One region of the Lactobacillus sp. M0396 genome, then DNA from elsewhere that is predicted to be linked to it. Evidence: riboswitches for the same ligand, from Rfam matches in the RefSeq annotation. Region 1 holds a riboswitch; the other holds the start of a gene.
The links. Region 1 has a riboswitch for FMN ahead of H3T43_RS00430 (ECF transporter S component). Riboswitches for the same ligand answer to the same signal wherever they lie in the genome.
Positions count from the first base shown of each region.

Region 2: it holds a riboswitch for FMN, as region 1 does, so the genes downstream of both, ribD (bifunctional diaminohydroxyphosphoribosylaminopyrimidine deaminase/5-amino-6-(5-phosphoribosylamino)uracil reductase RibD) here and H3T43_RS00430 (ECF transporter S component) in region 1, are expected to answer to the same signal.

Region 1 covers NZ_JACFQE010000001.1:88,031-96,872, forward strand. Annotated here, with positions in the region: gene H3T43_RS00415 (ScpA family protein) at 1-88, shown strand, start outside; gene scpB (SMC-Scp complex subunit ScpB) at 78-686, shown strand; gene H3T43_RS00425 (pseudouridine synthase) at 686-1,405, shown strand; FMN riboswitch at 1,435-1,549, shown strand; gene H3T43_RS00430 (ECF transporter S component) at 1,632-2,318, shown strand; gene H3T43_RS00435 (LysM domain-containing protein) at 2,423-2,899, shown strand; gene cmk ((d)CMP kinase) at 2,939-3,613, shown strand; gene rpsA (30S ribosomal protein S1) at 3,686-4,891, shown strand; gene der (ribosome biogenesis GTPase Der) at 4,951-6,261, shown strand; gene H3T43_RS00455 (HU family DNA-binding protein) at 6,446-6,721, shown strand; gene H3T43_RS00460 (tetratricopeptide repeat protein) at 6,835-8,088, shown strand; gene H3T43_RS00465 (YitT family protein) at 8,236-8,842, opposite strand, start outside.
Region 2 covers NZ_JACFQE010000005.1:178,523-187,364, reverse strand. Annotated here, with positions in the region: gene ribA (GTP cyclohydrolase II) at 1-698, opposite strand, end outside; gene ribE (riboflavin synthase) at 710-1,315, opposite strand; gene ribD (bifunctional diaminohydroxyphosphoribosylaminopyrimidine deaminase/5-amino-6-(5-phosphoribosylamino)uracil reductase RibD) at 1,300-2,361, opposite strand; FMN riboswitch at 2,481-2,614, opposite strand; gene H3T43_RS07535 (aspartate/glutamate racemase family protein) at 2,841-3,587, opposite strand; gene H3T43_RS07530 (UDP-N-acetylmuramoyl-L-alanyl-D-glutamate--2,6-diaminopimelate ligase) at 3,601-5,172, opposite strand; gene H3T43_RS07525 (cell wall metabolism sensor histidine kinase WalK) at 5,217-6,371, opposite strand; gene H3T43_RS07520 (response regulator transcription factor) at 6,376-7,062, opposite strand; gene H3T43_RS07515 (ABC transporter ATP-binding protein) at 7,241-8,209, opposite strand; gene H3T43_RS07510 (ABC transporter permease/substrate-binding protein) at 8,211-8,842, opposite strand, start outside.

The sequences.
Region 1 (8,842 bases):
ACTTTGTAAAAAACAGGAAATTCGGGTAAAACAAAAGAGGATGTTTGGTGACCTGAACTTGGAAAGAGTTGGTAGTAATGATAAGTAAAATGGCGCAGTTAGAAGCGTTATTATATGTTGCCGGCGATAATGGCATTGAAAGCAGCAACTTATGTGAACTTTTGCAGGTTGGTAAACCTGCATTGCGCGAACTAAGCAAAAATTTGCAAGAAAAACTACAAAAAAATCCTGATTCAGGATTACAAATACAACATCTCAATGATATTTACAAATTGACAACTAGACCAGAAGTTAGTAGAACAATTGAAAATTTTTTTCAAAAAGATTTATCAAAGAGCTTAAGTCAGTCGGCGTTGGAAATACTATCTATTATTGCTTATCGGCAGCCAATTACACGTGTAGAAATAGATGACATCAGAGGCGTAAATTCATCTGGGGCTTTGCAAACGTTAATCTGGCGTGGATTAGTTAAAATTAATGGTAAAAAAGATGCTCCGGGTCATCCTAATTTGTACGTAACGAGTGAGTATTTTTTGCAATACTTTGGGTACCAAAGTCTGGCTGATTTACCATTAATAGAAGATTTCGAAGATGATAGCATCAATAGTGAAGGCGAAATAGATTTGTTTGCAGCTAAAGGTCAAGCAGATAAAAATATTGCAAAAACTCAAAAAGGAGCAAAATAATGGTTTTAGAACGGTTGCAAAAGGTAATTGCTGAGGCAGGAATTGCCTCACGGCGCAAGGCTGAAAAAATGATTTCTGAAGGTCGAGTCACTGTTGATGGCAATGTAGTAACTAAACTTGGTACTAAAGTGGATACTTTTAGTAATATTACGGTTGATGGTGAGCCCATTGAAAGAGAAAGTTTGCATACTTATCTCTTTTACAAGCCTAGAGGAGTGGTCTCAACTGCAAACGATGATAAGGGGAGAAAAACAGTTGTCGATTATTTTAAAGATTTGCCTTATCGCCTATATCCAATCGGCAGACTAGACTATGATACTTCTGGATTACTTTTAATGACTAATGATGGTGAACTGGCCAATTTATTGATGCATCCGCGAAACAATGTAGCCAAGGTTTATGTTGCCAAGATTTCTGGAATCCTCACCCCAGATGAAATCAGTCAGCTGAAGCATGGAGTCAAAATTGATCGACATCGCTGTGCCCCTGCAAAGGTCAAGATCATTAGAAGCGACCATAAGAAAAACAACCAAATAGTGCAATTAACAATTCATGAAGGTCAATATCATCAAGTAAAAAGAATGTTCAAGGCAGTTCACCATCAGGTGAAGAAATTAGCTCGTGAAAAATACGCTTTTCTTACACTTGACTCTCTTATCTCAGGAACATACCGAGAATTATCTCATGAAGAAGTTGACAGATTAAAAAACGTAGATTAGTATAGTATGTGAAATTTAATAAATAAGTTTGTTGTCTTCATGGCAGGGTGTAAGTCCCGACCGGTGGTGTAAGTCCACGACCCACGAAAGTGGTGGAATCTATTGAGATACCGATAGTTAGAGTCTAGATGAAAGAAGACAGACTAAACTAAAAGCCAAGATCTAAAGCTTACTTTTACTCGGTCTGTTGCTAGGAGCAACAGACCGAGTTTTTTTGGAGGTAAGAATTTTGCAAAAAAAAAGCAGAAACAATTTAGTTAATATTTTGGCTTATACTTTAATTGGTACAATTGCCTATGTATTAATGCTTTTGGAAATACCATTGCCGGTAACTAGTTTCTTAAAGTTTGACTTCTCGGATGTCGTAATTACAATTGGGACATTTTTATTCGGACCAGGACCTGGTATTTTTATTGCATTTGTCAGAATGCTGATTAATTTAATTTATAAAGGCTTTGCTTTACCTAGTTTGGTAGGACAGTCAGCAGCTTTTTTAGCTTCAATATCTTTTGCTTTACCATTTTATTATTTAACAAAGAATATTAGCAAGGATGAGAAAAATTTTTCTAAAAAATATTTAAAACCAATTTTAGGTATTGTTCTCGGTATTATAGCTATGGCATTTGTACTTTCTGTACTGAATGCATTGGTTTTAACGCCTTTTTATGCAGTAACTACTGTACCTAATTTACCGACAATACATGGATATTCTGGTTTACTTTCTTTTACTGAAAAGGTTTACTTGGGTAAACTGCTACATATTCCATCAATGAGTGCATACATTTTTGGCATTATAGTTCCATTTAACTTGTTAAAAGGAACAATCAACGGTGTCGTAGTTTATTTACTATTTGAAACTGTACTGAGAACTTTTAAACCTTTTGTAAGGAAAAATTTTAATCTTAAAAATTAAATCTTAAAAATATTGTAAATCGGTCTAGTAAATGACCGATTTTTTTGTCCACTTAAATGTTAAATATGCTAAAATTAAACAGGTTAGGTAAGGAGGTTTTTCAGATGAATAATAACTCAAAAGGGCCATATCAGCATTATAAGCGTCCAAAAAAGTCGAGAGTAGAAACTTATTCTTCCGTATCAAAAGGCTGGATTGCTTTGATAATTCTGATTGTAGTTATTCTTATCGGTCTTGTTCCTGTGGTTCATAAATTGGCATCAAACAATGGTTCAAATGAAAAAGCAGTTGAAGTACGTAAAGCTGCCAAAAAGGAAGATACTAAGAAAAAAGCTAAGGTTCAGCCTGTAAAAAGTAAAGAAACCAAAGCCAAGGCTAAAACAAAGACAAAATCATCTAAAAAAACTCCAAAAAAGCCTAAAAAGAAACATGTTGTGATTAAACAATATGTCGTACAAGAAGGGGATTCCTTGACTAGTATTGCCCGCCACTTTAACATTTCAGTTAGTCAATTGGCAGAGTTGAATCAACTTGATCCCAATAGCCAGGTGGATACAGGACAAACTTTAAGAATTAGATAATTTAGAAAGGACAGGGACTTAAGTCCCTTTTTTATTGGAATGCAAATAGCAATTGATGGTCCAGCTTCAGCTGGAAAAAGTACTGTAGCAAAAATTATCGCCCATAAGCTTAATTTTACATATATTGATACTGGGGCAATGTATCGGGCTTCGACTTGGATTGCACGAGAAAATAACATTGATTACGGCGATGAAAGAGGTATTTTAACTGCCATTGACCAGGAAAAAATTGAATTTAGATTTAAAAATGGTCAGCAAAAAATATATGCCGGTAATAAAGATATTACTCAAGAAATACGTACTCCTGATATTTCTGCCAATGTTTCTCAAGTTTCGGCATTAGCCGGAATCAGGGAAAAAATGGTCAGTCTGCAAAGGCAAATGGCCGGCGAAATGAACGTTGTGATGGATGGACGTGATATTGGAACTACTGTTTTGCCCAACGCTGCAGTAAAAATATTTTTGGTCGCTTCAGTTCACTCTCGCGCTGAAAGAAGAATGATAGATTTTAAAGAAAGAGGAATTAAAACTAATCAGTCTCTTGAAGAAATTGAGCACGACATTTCAGAGAGAGATTACAAAGACTCACACCGAAAAATTTCACCATTAAAAAAAGCCCAAGATGCTATTGAAATAGACACTACTTCTATGAGTGTTGATCAAGTCGTAAATGTAATTTTATCAGAAATTAAAAAAAGTCAAAAAAAACTATAAAAAAGGGTATAAAACAGTAGAAAAATATCAAACTTTCATTTAAAATTAGAGTATGATATTGGGAGGTAAATAATGTCAGAAAACAGTAATCAATTTTTAGATGCATTAAAGCAAATGCAAGGAGTTGAGGTCGGAGATATTGTAGATGTTGAAGTATTAGACGTTGAAGAAGGTCAAATCGATGTTGGTGTTGAAAATGCCGGTATTGAAGGTGTAATTCCTCGTCGTGAATACACTTCGGATCGCAACGTTGACCTACGTGAGGCAGTTAAGCCTGGAGATAAGCTTAAAGCTTTAGTTTTAAGAAAAGCCGGCGGTGACAAAGAAAATGGTGAATTTTTCTTCTCAGTTACTCGCTTAAAGGAAAGAGAAGCTTACGATGAATTGCAAAAGGACTTTGAAGAAGGCAAGACAATTGAAGGTACAGTAACTTCTTCAGTTCGTGGCGGTTTATTAGTTGATGTGGGTACAAGAGGATTTCTACCTGCTTCATTGATTTCAAATCGTTATGTTTCAGACCTTAAGCCATTCATTGGTAAAACGATGAAACTCAAGATTACGGAGATTGATCCAAGTAAGAACCGTTTGATTCTCTCTCACAAAGACTTAATTGAAGAAGAACGTGAAGAAGCTTTTGATAATGTTGCATCACAATTAGTTGTGGGTGACGTTGTTGAAGGTAAGGTTTCTCGTCTGACTAACTTTGGTGCTTTTGTTGATGTAGGCGGTGTGGACGGTTTAGTTCATATATCCGAGATTTCATATAAACATGTTGACAAGCCAAGCGATGTTTTAAAGGCAGGTCAAGATGTAAAAGTTAAAGTAATTGGTATTGATGATGATAGACATCGCATCTCCCTTTCAATTAAGCAAACTGAACCTTCTCCATTCGAACAAGCTACAGCTGACTTACATGAAGGCGATGTATTTGAAGGTGAAGTTAAGTCTTTAACTAACTTCGGAGCTTTTGTTGAAGTTGCTGATGGTATTCAAGGTTTAGTTCATGTTTCAGAAATATCATATAAACACGTAGACAAGCCTAGTGATGTTTTAAAAGTTGGTCAAAAAGTTAAAGTAAAAGTTTTAAATATTGACCCTAATGAACGTCGCATTTCACTTTCTATGAAAGCTGCTGAACCTAAGAACTCTGATGGCGAGGGAAATCGCTCACATAATTCTTACAATCACAATTCAGTTAACAAGAAGTATATGAATAATGATGACAGTGGCTTTGCTTTAGGTGACATCATTGGTGATCAATTAAAGGATCGTCATTAAATTTAATAAAAAAGCCGACTTTAGAGTCGGTTTTTTTATTTGTAAAAGGAGGCTGAAAAATGGTTTTACCTGTAGTTGCAATTGTAGGACAGCCTAATGTTGGTAAATCAACGCTTTTCAACCGTATTATTAATCAACGTTTAGCAATAGTGGAAGATAAACCTGGGGTTACCAGAGATCGTAATTATGCTCCAGCTGAGTGGTTAGGTCATAAATTTGATTTAATAGATACTGGTGGAATTACCTGGGAAGATAGTAATATTGAAGAAGAAATCAGAGCACAGGCAGAAATAGCAATTGAAGAAGCCGACGTCATCCTATTTTTAACTAATGTTACAAATCATGTTACTAACCTCGATGAACGCATAGCTCAGATGCTTTATCAAACTAAAAAACCGGTAATTTTAGCGGTTAACAAAGCAGATAATCCTGAACAGCGTATGGACATTTATGACTTTTATAGTTTAGGTTTTGGTGATCCGATTCCAATTTCGAGTGTGCATGGTACAGGTATTGGAGATTTGCTGGATCAAATAGTGGCCAGCTTGCCCAAAGACATAAGCTTGAATAATAATGAGCAAATATCATTTAGTGTTATTGGTCGACCAAATGTAGGTAAATCCTCAATTGTCAATCGTCTAGTAGGCGAAAAAAGAGTGATCGTAAATAACGAAGAAGGAACTACCCGAGATGCAGTCGATACTCCATTTAAAACCCAGGATGGCACGAAATTCAGAATTGTAGATACTGCTGGCATAAGACGTAGAGGAAAAGTTTACGAAAAAACTGAAAAATATTCTGTAATGAGAGCAATGGGTGCCATTGAGCATTCTAATGTTGTATGTTTGGTACTTGACGCAAGTACAGGCATTAGGGAGCAGGATAAACATGTTGCAGGATATGCTCATGATGCTGGGCGAGGCATCATTATTTTAGCCAATAAATGGGATTTACCAAAGAAAACCAGTAATAGCGGCAAGGACTTTGAACAAACTATTCGAACTGAATTTCAGTATCTTGACTATGCTCCAATCTTGTTTGTTTCTGCTAAAACTGGTCAAAATATAGAAAAGATTCCGAAACTAGTACAAAAAGTTTATCGAAATCAACAACAAAGAATTAAGTCCAGTGTATTAAACGATTTATTATTAGAAGCAAGCAAATTGGTTCCAACACCAATGATCAAAGGCAAGAGATTACGAGTTTATTATATGACCCAGGTATCTACTAATCCGCCGACATTTGTAGTTTTCGTAAATGATCCTGAATTAATGCATTTTTCTTATCAACGCTTTTTGATCAATCAGCTACGTGAAAATTTTGATTTTGATGGAACCCCCATTAAGATAATTGCACGAAAAAGAAAATAGTTTGTATCTACCAAATGCATAAAAATCACATTTTTAGTTTAAATTGCTTGTTGTATCAGGGGTTTTGTGCTATTTTGAAATCAAGGAAATAGTGATTTAAATAATCATTTATTCCTTGTTTCTCAATTGAGGAATTAATTAGGAATCTTAAAATAAGATTCAAGTTTCAGGAGGTGATTTCCCAATGGCAAATAAGGCAGAATTAGTCACTGAAGTTGCATCAAAGACAAAATTAACTAAAAAGGATGCAGCTGCAGCAGTTGATGCAATTTTTAGTTCTATCCAAGATGACCTTTCTAAAGGTAAGAAAGTACAATTGATTGGTTTTGGAACTTTTGAAGTGCGTAAGCGTGCAGCCCGTAAAGGACGTAATCCACAAACTGGCAAAGAAATTCAAATTCCAGCAAGTGTTGTACCAGCATTTAGACCCGGTAAAGCTCTTAAAGAAGCTGTTAAATAGCTTAATAGTTTTATCTAAAAAGATGGTGGCTAATTCGCCATCATCTTTTTGTGTGTTATCATTTAAACTGATTAAGTTGGGTAATATAGATAGTTAGTAATGGAGGAATGAGAATGAGCTACTCTGAAAAGCTTCTTGATGCAATTGAGCAGCAGGATTTTTCTCAAGAAAAAATATTATTAGAAAAAGCTTTAGAAAAGGATAAACCTGAAATATTAGCCTCATTGGCAGAAAATCTAGTAGGATTGGGTTTTTCAGATCTGGCGAAAGAAATATATCGCAGTTTAATTGCTCGTTTTCCCCGAGAGGACATTTTCAAAATATATTTAGCAGAGATTTTATTAAATGACGGTAAAGATGAAGATGGTCTTACTCTGCTTTATAATATTGCTCCTGATTCTTCCTCTTATCTTGACAGCTTATTAGTTCAAGCTGATTATTATCAAACCAATGGGTTGATTGAAACAGCCTATAAAAAACTGCTAGAGGCAGAAAAAATTGCCCCAGATGAGGATGTTGTAAAGTTCGGTTTGGCTGAACTCGATTATCTCAGTGGTAACTACGAACAGGCTCTTAACAGATATCAAGATTTGATAAAACGACATAAAACTTTTAGTGAAGTAAATTTAAACGATCGTCTTTTTCAAACCCTTGCAAAATTAGGACGGTATGAAGAGGCCGGCGAAGTTATTGCCAAAAATGGCAATGATATTCTTGACATTGATAGTAAATATCAGGCTGCATTAGTCATGTTAGCATTGAACAAAGACGATCAGGCAATTAAATATTTGAATGAAGTAATTGATCAGAGCCCCGATTATGTAAATGCATACCGTTTACTTACTACAGCTTACGAGCATAAAAACAATAATGAGCAGGAATTACGTTCTGCTCAGGCAGGTATTGCATACAATGAGTTAGATCCTGTTTTGTACAAAAAGGGTGCGCAGGCAGCAGTTAAATTGAACGAATTGGATACTGCTGAAAACTTGCTAAAAAAAGGTATTAAAAATATTCCTGAAAGTTTAGATTTACGCACACAGTTGTCTAATTTTTATGTTAAAGAAAATAAAAATGATGAAAATATTGCACTTTTTGCCAAAGTTGATGATGAGGATCTGGAAGCTCAAGTTCACTGGAATTTAGCTCTTTCTTACCAAAATTTAGATCAGAGCGCAAAAGCCAAAAGTGAATTTTTACTGGCTTATCCTGAATTTAAGAATAATAGTGCTTTTTTAAAACAAATGATTCGTTTCTTCAATACTGAGCCAAACTCAAAAGATATCGTCAAAGAATTATTAAACTCTTATTTGAAACTCGAACCTGAGGATACTGAAATGCAGGAGTTGAATAATGAATTGTTATAATGATTAAAACAATATATACTTTGATGAAAAAGAAAGTTTTTACGCTTCATTTTTATTATTTATAAGTTTAACAGGGTAATAAATCAAATTTGATTTATTACCCTGTTGTTTTTATCAGCTCTCACCAAATTAGCTTGATGTTAAGAATCATTTTCTAATCAAAAGGTGATGGCTTTTTTGTTTATAAGTAAAACCCTCTCCTAAGACTTCATGGACTTCGATAACGCTAACAAAAGCATGAGGATCTTCTGCAGCAATCAATTCTTTTACTAATGGAATTTCTCTTGGTGAGACAACAAGATAGATTACAGGCCGTTTGGTTTTTTTATAACCACCGCGAGCTTCAAGATAAGTAAAGCCACGATCTAATTTTAAATCCATCATTTTAGCAATTTGTTGATAATTATCAGAGATAATAAGCAAACCACGTGCAGAATAGGCTCCTTGCTGGACGGCATCCATAACTTTAGAAAGAATAAATGCTGCTACTAAAGTATACATAATATGCTTGAGGTCTAAATATGATAAGGATGATAATAAAATAATCGTGTCGCAGAACAATAAAACTTTGCCAGAAGACATGCCATACTTCATTTGCATAATGCGGGCAATAATATCTGTGCCACCAGAAGTGCCATTATACCGAAAAACTAAACCCAGGCCAATACCAGAAAGGGTTCCAGCAAGTATGGCAGATAAGAAGAGGTCGTGTTCTAAGTTCAATTGATATATAATAGGGGTTAAGCACCAGAAC
Region 2 (8,842 bases), on a different contig from region 1:
TCTCTAAACCCTTCAAGCTGGAAGTGACCGTACTTGGTGGGAAAATCAACCTTAGTAAAAGATTCAATCCCCAAATCTTTGTTTTCCTGATTTTTGCGGTATTCAATTAACTCTTCAATAGTCAAATAAGGAATGCCTAGTCCTTCCGCTAAAGCTTTCAAGTCTTTACGTCTAGCCATCGTTCCGTCTTTTTTAATGCATTCGCAGATAAAGCCAACAGGAGCAACTCCGGCCAATCTGGCTAAGTCTAATGCTGCTTCGGTGTGACCTGTACGTTCCAATACCCCACCTTCTTTAGCTACTAGCGGAAAAACATGACCAGGATGGTAAAAATCAGACCATTGGCTATTAGGATCAGCCAATTTTTTAATAGTCTTTGCGCGGTCAAAAGCTGAAATTCCCGTCTTAGTTTCAGTGGAATCAACACTAAGAGTGAAGGCCGTGCCAAAAGTATCGTTCGAACCCGTTTCAATTGGCTTCAACTGCAAACGGTCGGCATAAGCTTTGCTCATTGGTACGCACAATAATCCACGAGCCTTAGTAATCATCATATTAACTGCTTGTGGTGTAACCTTTTCTGCTAAGCCAATCATATCCCCTTCAGACTCGCGCTGAGGTGAATCAGCCACAATTACCAATCCGCCTTTTAACATATGCTGTAATACTTTTTGTATTTTTTCATTCAATTGTTCTGTCATTTTTTTCTCCATCAAAATTCTTTTTTCCAAGCCTGAATCTGCTTAACTGCGTAGCGACCAATCATATCCACTTCAATATTTGCTCTATCGCCTACCTGATAGTGAGCCAAAGTAGTATTTTGGATGGTATAAGGTATTAAGCTTACTCCAAAATGATCATTCTCTGCCATCGTGACTGTTAGACTAATACCATCAATAGCAATTGATCCTTTTTCAACAATAAAGGGATCATACTTATGTGGTACTTGAAATTCCAATTCAACAGAATTTTCGTTTTCAACTCGTTTTACCAGCTCGGCTGTTGTATCAATGTGTCCTGCAACAATATGTCCATCAAGTTTGCCGTTTAGCTCTAATGAAGGCTCCAAATTTACCAGGCTACCTTTTTGCAACTTGCCTAGATTAGTTCTTTTCATTGTTTCTGGCATTACATCAACTGCAAAGTCTTCTTCGCTCCAGTCAGTAATGGTTAAACAAATGCCGTTCACGGCAATACTTGCTCCCAAAGGCAAATCTTTTTGTATCAGTTCAGGTGCACAAATACCTAGTCTTGCATGTTGCGCACTAATTTCCAAGCGGGTAATCGTACCCGTTGTTTGAATTATTCCTGTAAACATTCTTTTCTCCTCACGCGAATTCTTACGTCTTGACCTAAACTTTTAACATCCAATAATTGGTAGTGACTTATTTCTGTTAAAGCCTGTCCGTACACAGCAGGCAGTGCTGTGCCACCCAACACCAGAGGGGCAATATATGTTACTATTTCATCCACCAAATCAGTTGCTATAAACTGGGCCTGTACATTGCTTCCACCTTCAACTAACAACGATTGAATTTCATGTTCAGCCAAAAGCCGGATTATTTTTTGGGGTGTCCATTTGCTAGCAGTATAACAGCACACATTTTCTCCAACATTTTGAGTTAAGTTTGTTTCACTCAGTAACCAAATTTGACCGCGAGTCTTAAATATTCGACTGGTAAAGTCTAACCGATTGGCATCCTTAGTTAAAACAATCCTAATAGGTGGATGTGGTAAGTTTTTTATTCTGACAGTTAAAAGCGGATTGTCGATGCGTAATGTGTTTGCACCAATTAAAATGGCTTGATTTTGCAACCGCAATTTTTGTACATCAAGTAGAGCCGCGTCCTCAGTCAAAAGTGTTCTTCTTTTGCCCGCGGCATTAATTTTGCCATCAATAGACATTGCATATTTAAGTGTCACAAATGGTCTTTCTTGCTGATAAAAAAAGTTATACGCAACATTTAAATTCTCAGTGCCACCAATGACTTCAGTTTGAACCCCATGACTTTTAAGATATTTAATGCCTTTACCTGCCACAATTTGATGAGGATCGACCTGACCGATAACAACTTTTTTTATTCCAGCCTCGGCTACTTTTTTGCAACAAGGTGGCTGTTTACCATAATGACTGCAAGGCTCCAATGTTACATACAAAGTTGCTCCCCGAGCTTGTTTGGGATCTGCTAAGTGCGACAGTGTATTTACTTCCGCATGTTCTTTGCCAAATTGATGGTGGTAGCCAGTTGCTAAAACCTGATCATCTTTAACCAAAACTGCACCAACTAATGGGTTTGTCCAAGTCATTCCCTGGGCTTTTAAAGCTTCTTGGACTGCCATTTGCATATAATCTCTATCCTGCACTATTTCACTTCCTAAGCATTAAAAAACCTCGTTGATATAATCAACGAGGCTTATTTTTTATTCATCAAATAAGATTTCAGCGAAGTTTAATAACGACGCGAGTTTTCTGTCTAATCTTGTTTGTTCTTCTCCCATCCAGACTTTAACTGTCGGTACTAGACTTGCACTAGTTCCACCGCAAAACGCGGGTCACGGACTTCAATCATTAATTGTCACCGTCGGTAAGGAATTACACCCTGCCCCGAAGAAACCGTATTCAACTTATTCCAGTATAATATAGATATCCTATATCGGCAATAGCAAATTTTTTGTTAATATTATTTAAAAATTATAGACAGCTACTAAGTTAAATTATAAAGGCTATTTACTGGGTTTTTCTTATTTCATACTTAATAAAAAATAATTTTCAAAATTAAAAAGCAGTAACTAAATTAATTACTGTTTTTAAAATTTTATCTAGATGCATCACCAGTCAACTGTTAATACATATATTTCTTTATAGCTGCTTTTGGATCCATTCCCGCACGTATCTTCAGTTCCAGTTCAATTGCCACGTCAGCCAAGATTACCTGTGGATCGATAACGTTATAAGGATGATCTGGAGCTTTTTCCTGAGCCAGCGACAATTCAGTACAGCCAAGTAAAATCACATTGCACCCATATTGATCATGCATTGTTTGCAATATGTGGTGGTAAAGTTCGCCATTAACCACACCTTTTTCCTTGATATTTGAATAAATCAGTTCAGTAACCATTGGCTGAATCTCAGATCCTCCAAGTTCAACCTCGCGCCCTGCTTCTTTAATCTCATCTTCATACAAATGATCGTAAATTGATCCTTCGGTGGCAATTAAACCAATTTTTCTCTCTTGTGGATAATCGGTTATAAACTTATGAACAGCAATACGCATCATATGCAAAAAAGGTATGTCTGTCAGTTTAGCCAAGTCATCATAACAATAATGAGCCGTATTACATGGCATTACAAAAAAATCAGGCTTTAGTTGTGCTTGCTGGAGCACATCCTCACGCAAAGCAGTGAAGAAATTAGGCTTGCTGGGATCTTTGATATATGCTGTACGATCAGGAACTTGTGCATCATTAACTAAAATATAATTTAAATAATCCTGATCTTTAGTAATTTTGATACGATGATTAATCATCCGGACATAACTTTCAGTCGCAATAGTGCCCATACCGCCAATAATACTAAAAAAATGTTTCATTATACCTGCTTTTCTAACTTCTAAAGTGTTCTTTTTTGCCTTCAAGCTCATCAATTACCTGTTGAGCAACCATAATATCAGATGGATATGGTGTATCTACACCGCGTATTTTTTGAAAACCGTCTGCACCTTTACCGCAAATCAGGACAATATCACCTTTTTTCGATAAATTAATGGCATCATATATGGCCTTCTTACGATCTAGTTCTATTGTTACATCAACTTTAGAATGATCAATTCCGGCATCAATTTCCTGTGCAATTTCTTTTGGATCTTCAAATCCTGGGTCATCAGTAGTTAAAAAAGCCTTATCCGCATATGCATTTAAACTGTGACTAAAGCCAGGTCGACGGGACACTCCTTTATCACCTGGCGCACCTACAACAACAATGATTTTTGGATTATTAAATTCACGTTGCATAAAGCCCATAAGTGCCATCATGGAAGCTTCGTTATGTGCATAATCTACAACCACTACACCATGGTCTTTGGTCACTTCTGTCTGCATCCGTCCAGGAACTGTTACTTGACTAATTCCTTTAGCAGCATCGTCATGGTTCATTCCGGCCAGTCCGGCTCCAATTACTGCAGCCGTACCGTTTGATTCATTAAAGTCACCCAGCATCTTTAACTGGTAATCACCAGCTATTTTAAGCTGCTTTGCTTTGTCACTGACACATAATACCTGGAATTTAGTCTGAGCCATATCAAGTTTTTCGGTTGCAAAGCGAAAATCAATTATCTGTTTTAGGTTTGGATTGGTAAATTTTTCGTCAGCAAACAAGTAGATACTGTCTGGATCAGTAGTAGTCGTGGCGGCAGCATAAACTTCGTCAAAATGGTCAGTCTGAGCGTTAATAATACACTTGCGCGCATTAACCAATAATTGCAGTTTACAGTGCAGATAATCAGCAAAGTTAGGATGCTCATTAGGTCCAATATGATCGGGTGAAATGTTTAAGAAAAAGCCTAAGTCATAAGTTAGTCCAAACACCCTATTTTTCTTATAAGCCTGGCTGGAAACTTCCATAACCATATGCGTCATACCATTGTCCACAGCCGTTCGCATATCACGGAACAAATCAAGTGATTCAGGAGTGGTTAAGCTGGATTTAAAAGTATCATCTTTTCCCTGACCTACAACTGTGTTGACCGAAGAAATCAGTGCTGTTTTGCCACCATTGACTTGATCCAGCATTCCTTTTAGAAAATAAGCAGAAGTGGTTTTACCTTTAGTACCAGTAATAGCAATTAAATATAAATCATCTTGAGGAAAGCGGAAAAAGGCTGCAGACAATAGAGCCATTGCCTTAGAAACATTGCGCACAATCAGTGCATGCATTCCCTTGCCTTCTGGATATGGTTGCTCTGCTACATAACAGTTGGCACCATTTGCTTTTGCCATTGACAAAAATGTAGGACGAAAGCCAGCACCTTTACAAAAGAACAGTGTATTGGTTTGAACATCCCGTGAATCATATGACACATATTCCATTTTAGATGGGACGGTGTCCTGAACAGCACTCGATTTAAGCAGATGGTGCTCTTTTAAAATTAAAATACAGGTATTTAAAGAAATACTCATGCTATACTCCTCTATTTAATATCTCAGTCAAAATTATACCACAGCTATGCTGGAGTTTTTTCACTCTTTAGGTTCAAAGGCAGACAAATAATGAAACGTGTCCAATCTTTATCAGATTCACAACGAATTTTGCCGTGATGAAGATCAACAATGCTTTTGGTAATTGATAGACCCAGTCCTGTACCACCTGTTTTAGTATTCCGAGATCCTTCTACTCTATAGAACCGTTCAAATATTTTTTTTAACGACTCTTCAGGAATTTGGGCACCATTGTTTTCTACCCGTAATTCCACCTCATTGTTGTTGACCAAATTAGCAATCAAATTAATTTGTGTTGCCCCTGTACCATATTTCAAAGCGTTAGTGATGAGATTATTGTAAACACGTACTAACTTTTCTGCATCGGCTTCAATCGTTAAATTCTTAGGTCTTGCTTCAATATTAAATACTATCCCTTTTTCTTGACCTTCAAATTCAAATCCCGCTGCCACTTGTTCCAACATAGAAAAAATATGTAAAGAAGACAGATTTAGTTTGGTACTTGTTGATTTTAACGTTGTATACTCAAGCAGATCATGAGCCAGAGACTTCATTTGTTCAGCTTTCATATACGCGATATTAAGATATTTTTGCTGATCTGCTGGATCTGACATCCCCGATTTAAGTAATCCTAAATATCCAATGATAGAAGTTAACGGCGTTCTGATATCATGAGAAACATTACTGATCAGTTCATCTTTAGATTTTTCAATCGCCTTTTCTTCATTGATTGCGTTGACTGTACTATCAACTAATGAATTAATCGAATCAATTACTTTTTGTAAGTCTGTTTTGACTTTAAAAGAAATTGTATGATCAAAATGTCCCTTTGCAATATAATGCAGTTCAGAAATAACGTGTCTTAACTGCATTTGATGATAACGCCGAATTAAGCGCCAGTAGAGCACGATTAAATCGCCAATACCCATAAAAATAATAAAGGTATTTTGCCAAGACCATAAATGGCGTCCACCAGCAAAAGTAATGGTCTTTTTTAAAAAATAAATACCGTTAACCAGGTTTTTATTTTGTAAAATTGTCAAGTTGATTAAAATAATCACCGATAGGTTTAACAATAACAGCAAAATAACCGTTATAACGCCTTCAGCAAACAACTCGCTTTTTTCAGCAGCTGTCAGCTTGACCCTTTCTTTTTTCATCTAGCTAAGCCTCAACTTTATAGCCTACACCCCAAACAGTCTGAATAATATCTTCGCCGCCTGTGGCCGTTTGAATCTTGTCACGCAAGTGCGAAACATGCACCATAACGGTTTTAGCAGAAACTATCGATTCCTGTTGCCAAACCCGTTCAAAAATTTCATCAGCAGAAAATACACGATTAGGGTGACTGGCAAGAAGATACAGAATACCGAATTCCAAAGCAGTTAACTGAATATCTTTGCCATCAATTGTTTTAACTTCATGTGAATCACGGTTAATAATAAGCGGTCCAACTTCAAGAATGTCAGGTTCATCATCTTTGACCTGTTTTTGACTGCGACGTAAAAGCGAACGAACTCGCGCCATAACCTCTAATGGATTAAATGGCTTTGACACATAGTCATCCGCACCCGTAATCAAACCCTGGATTTTATCCATGTCTCCTGTTTTAGCAGACACAATGATAATAGGAATGTCAGAATCTTTACGAACTTCCTTGATAACATCAATCCCACTCATATTAGGCATCATGACATCTAAGATCATCAAAGCAATATCCGGAGTGGTAGTTAATTTCGTAATTGCTTCCTTGCCACTGTATGCAACAACCGGGGTATAACCTTCATTTTTGAGATAAATACTTAACAGTTCGACGATTTCTTTATCGTCGTCAACAACTAAAATTTTCATAGGGCTAATTTCCCTTCTTTTTACTTATTGATTATATTCGTTTTGTTTTTCTATTCTACTAAATATAGTGTAGCAGAATCCATGTCTAATATTTTAGACAATTTTGTAACAAACTACTAATATTCAAGCATAACTTTATTATTTTATTAAAAAAGCTGGATTTTTCCAGCTTGCTTTCTTAGTTTAAATTACTAATACCATTTAAATACTCCACTATCCACTGCCGATCAATATATCCTAAAAGTTCCTTATTTTGATTTTGCACTGCCACTGCTTCATGATCGCACAACAGCTGCAACAACCTGGGGATAGTTTCTTCTTCACTAATTACCATCATATCAGGTAGTGACTTTAAAGCATCTTTTTTATATTTATTAAATAAAGCCGCCTGCCTCAAAGGCGTTTCGTATAAGTTATTGCCCAAACTGCCTTTAAAAAAGTCTCTTACAAAGTCATTTGCAGGATGTCTTAAAATCTCTTCTGGTTTGTCCACCTGCAATAATTGCCCATCTTTCATAATACCAATCCTGTCCGCTAAAAGCAGCGCCTCATTCATATCATGAGTGACAAATATAATGGTGTTATGAAGCTGTTGATGCAAGTCAACAACCAGTTTTTGCAAATTTGCCCTTGAAAGAGGATCAAGGGCACTAAACGGTTCATCCATTAAGACAATTGGCGGCTTAGAAGCAATTGCCCTCAGTATTCCAATCCTCTGCTGCTCCCCACCAGATAATTCACGCGGATATCTTGAGGCATATTCTTGCGGATTCAGCCCCACTTTTTCTAATAGCCTTGCAACTGTTTCATCAAGGTTTTTGCTCTTTCCCTGGATCGCTGAAATCAGAGTAATGTTTTGAGCAACTGTCATGTTGGGAAAAAGTGCAATTTGCTGCAAAACATAGCCAATTTGCCAGCGCAATTTTTGCACATCGTATTCTGTAGTAGGCCGTTCATTAACTAAAACCAAGCCAGAATTTGGGTCTTCCAAACGGTTAATCATTTTAACAGATGTAGTTTTCCCACTACCGGAGTTGCCAACTAAAACGAACAATTCACCTTGCTGAACATCGAGATTAAGGTTATTTACTACTACTTTATCAGCAAACGATTTTTTTACATGATCAAATTTTATCGCTGAAGTCATCTTACTTCTCCTTAAGCAAATGCTGTTTTACTAAAAAATTATGTGCAACTTGTCCCGGATCCATATTTTTAACGTTTACTTCATAGTTCATTTCCTGCATTTGCTTTTCAGTAATTCTGCCTGCTAATTTATTTAAACTATGCACAATTTGGGGATGCTTATTTGCAAAGTCATTACTCATTAAGGGAGCACCTTGATAAATAGGGAAGTTATGTTTGTCATCCTTTAAAATACTTAGATGATACTGTCGCAACTCACTGTCAGTTGAATATGCATCGACTACGTTAACTTTGTTCTGGTTTATTGCTTGATAGCGCAGGGCCGGCTCCATCGTTTTAACCGGAAAATCAATTTTGTATAATTTCTTGATCCCTTTAAAACCATCCCCACGGTCAATGAACTCTAAAGTCATGCCACCTTTTAACTGATTAGTAATATTAGCCAAATCACTGATTTTCTTTAAATGATTTTTATTTTTAAAAGAGGTTTTGACAGCTAAAGCATAAGTATTATCATACGCCGTGGGTTTAAGCAAAGTTAGTTTATCTTGCTTATACATTAATTTTTTAGCTTTTTCATAAGTCTCTTTTTCGCTTAGACCTGCCGTTTTCACCGGAGATTTGGCAAAAGTTT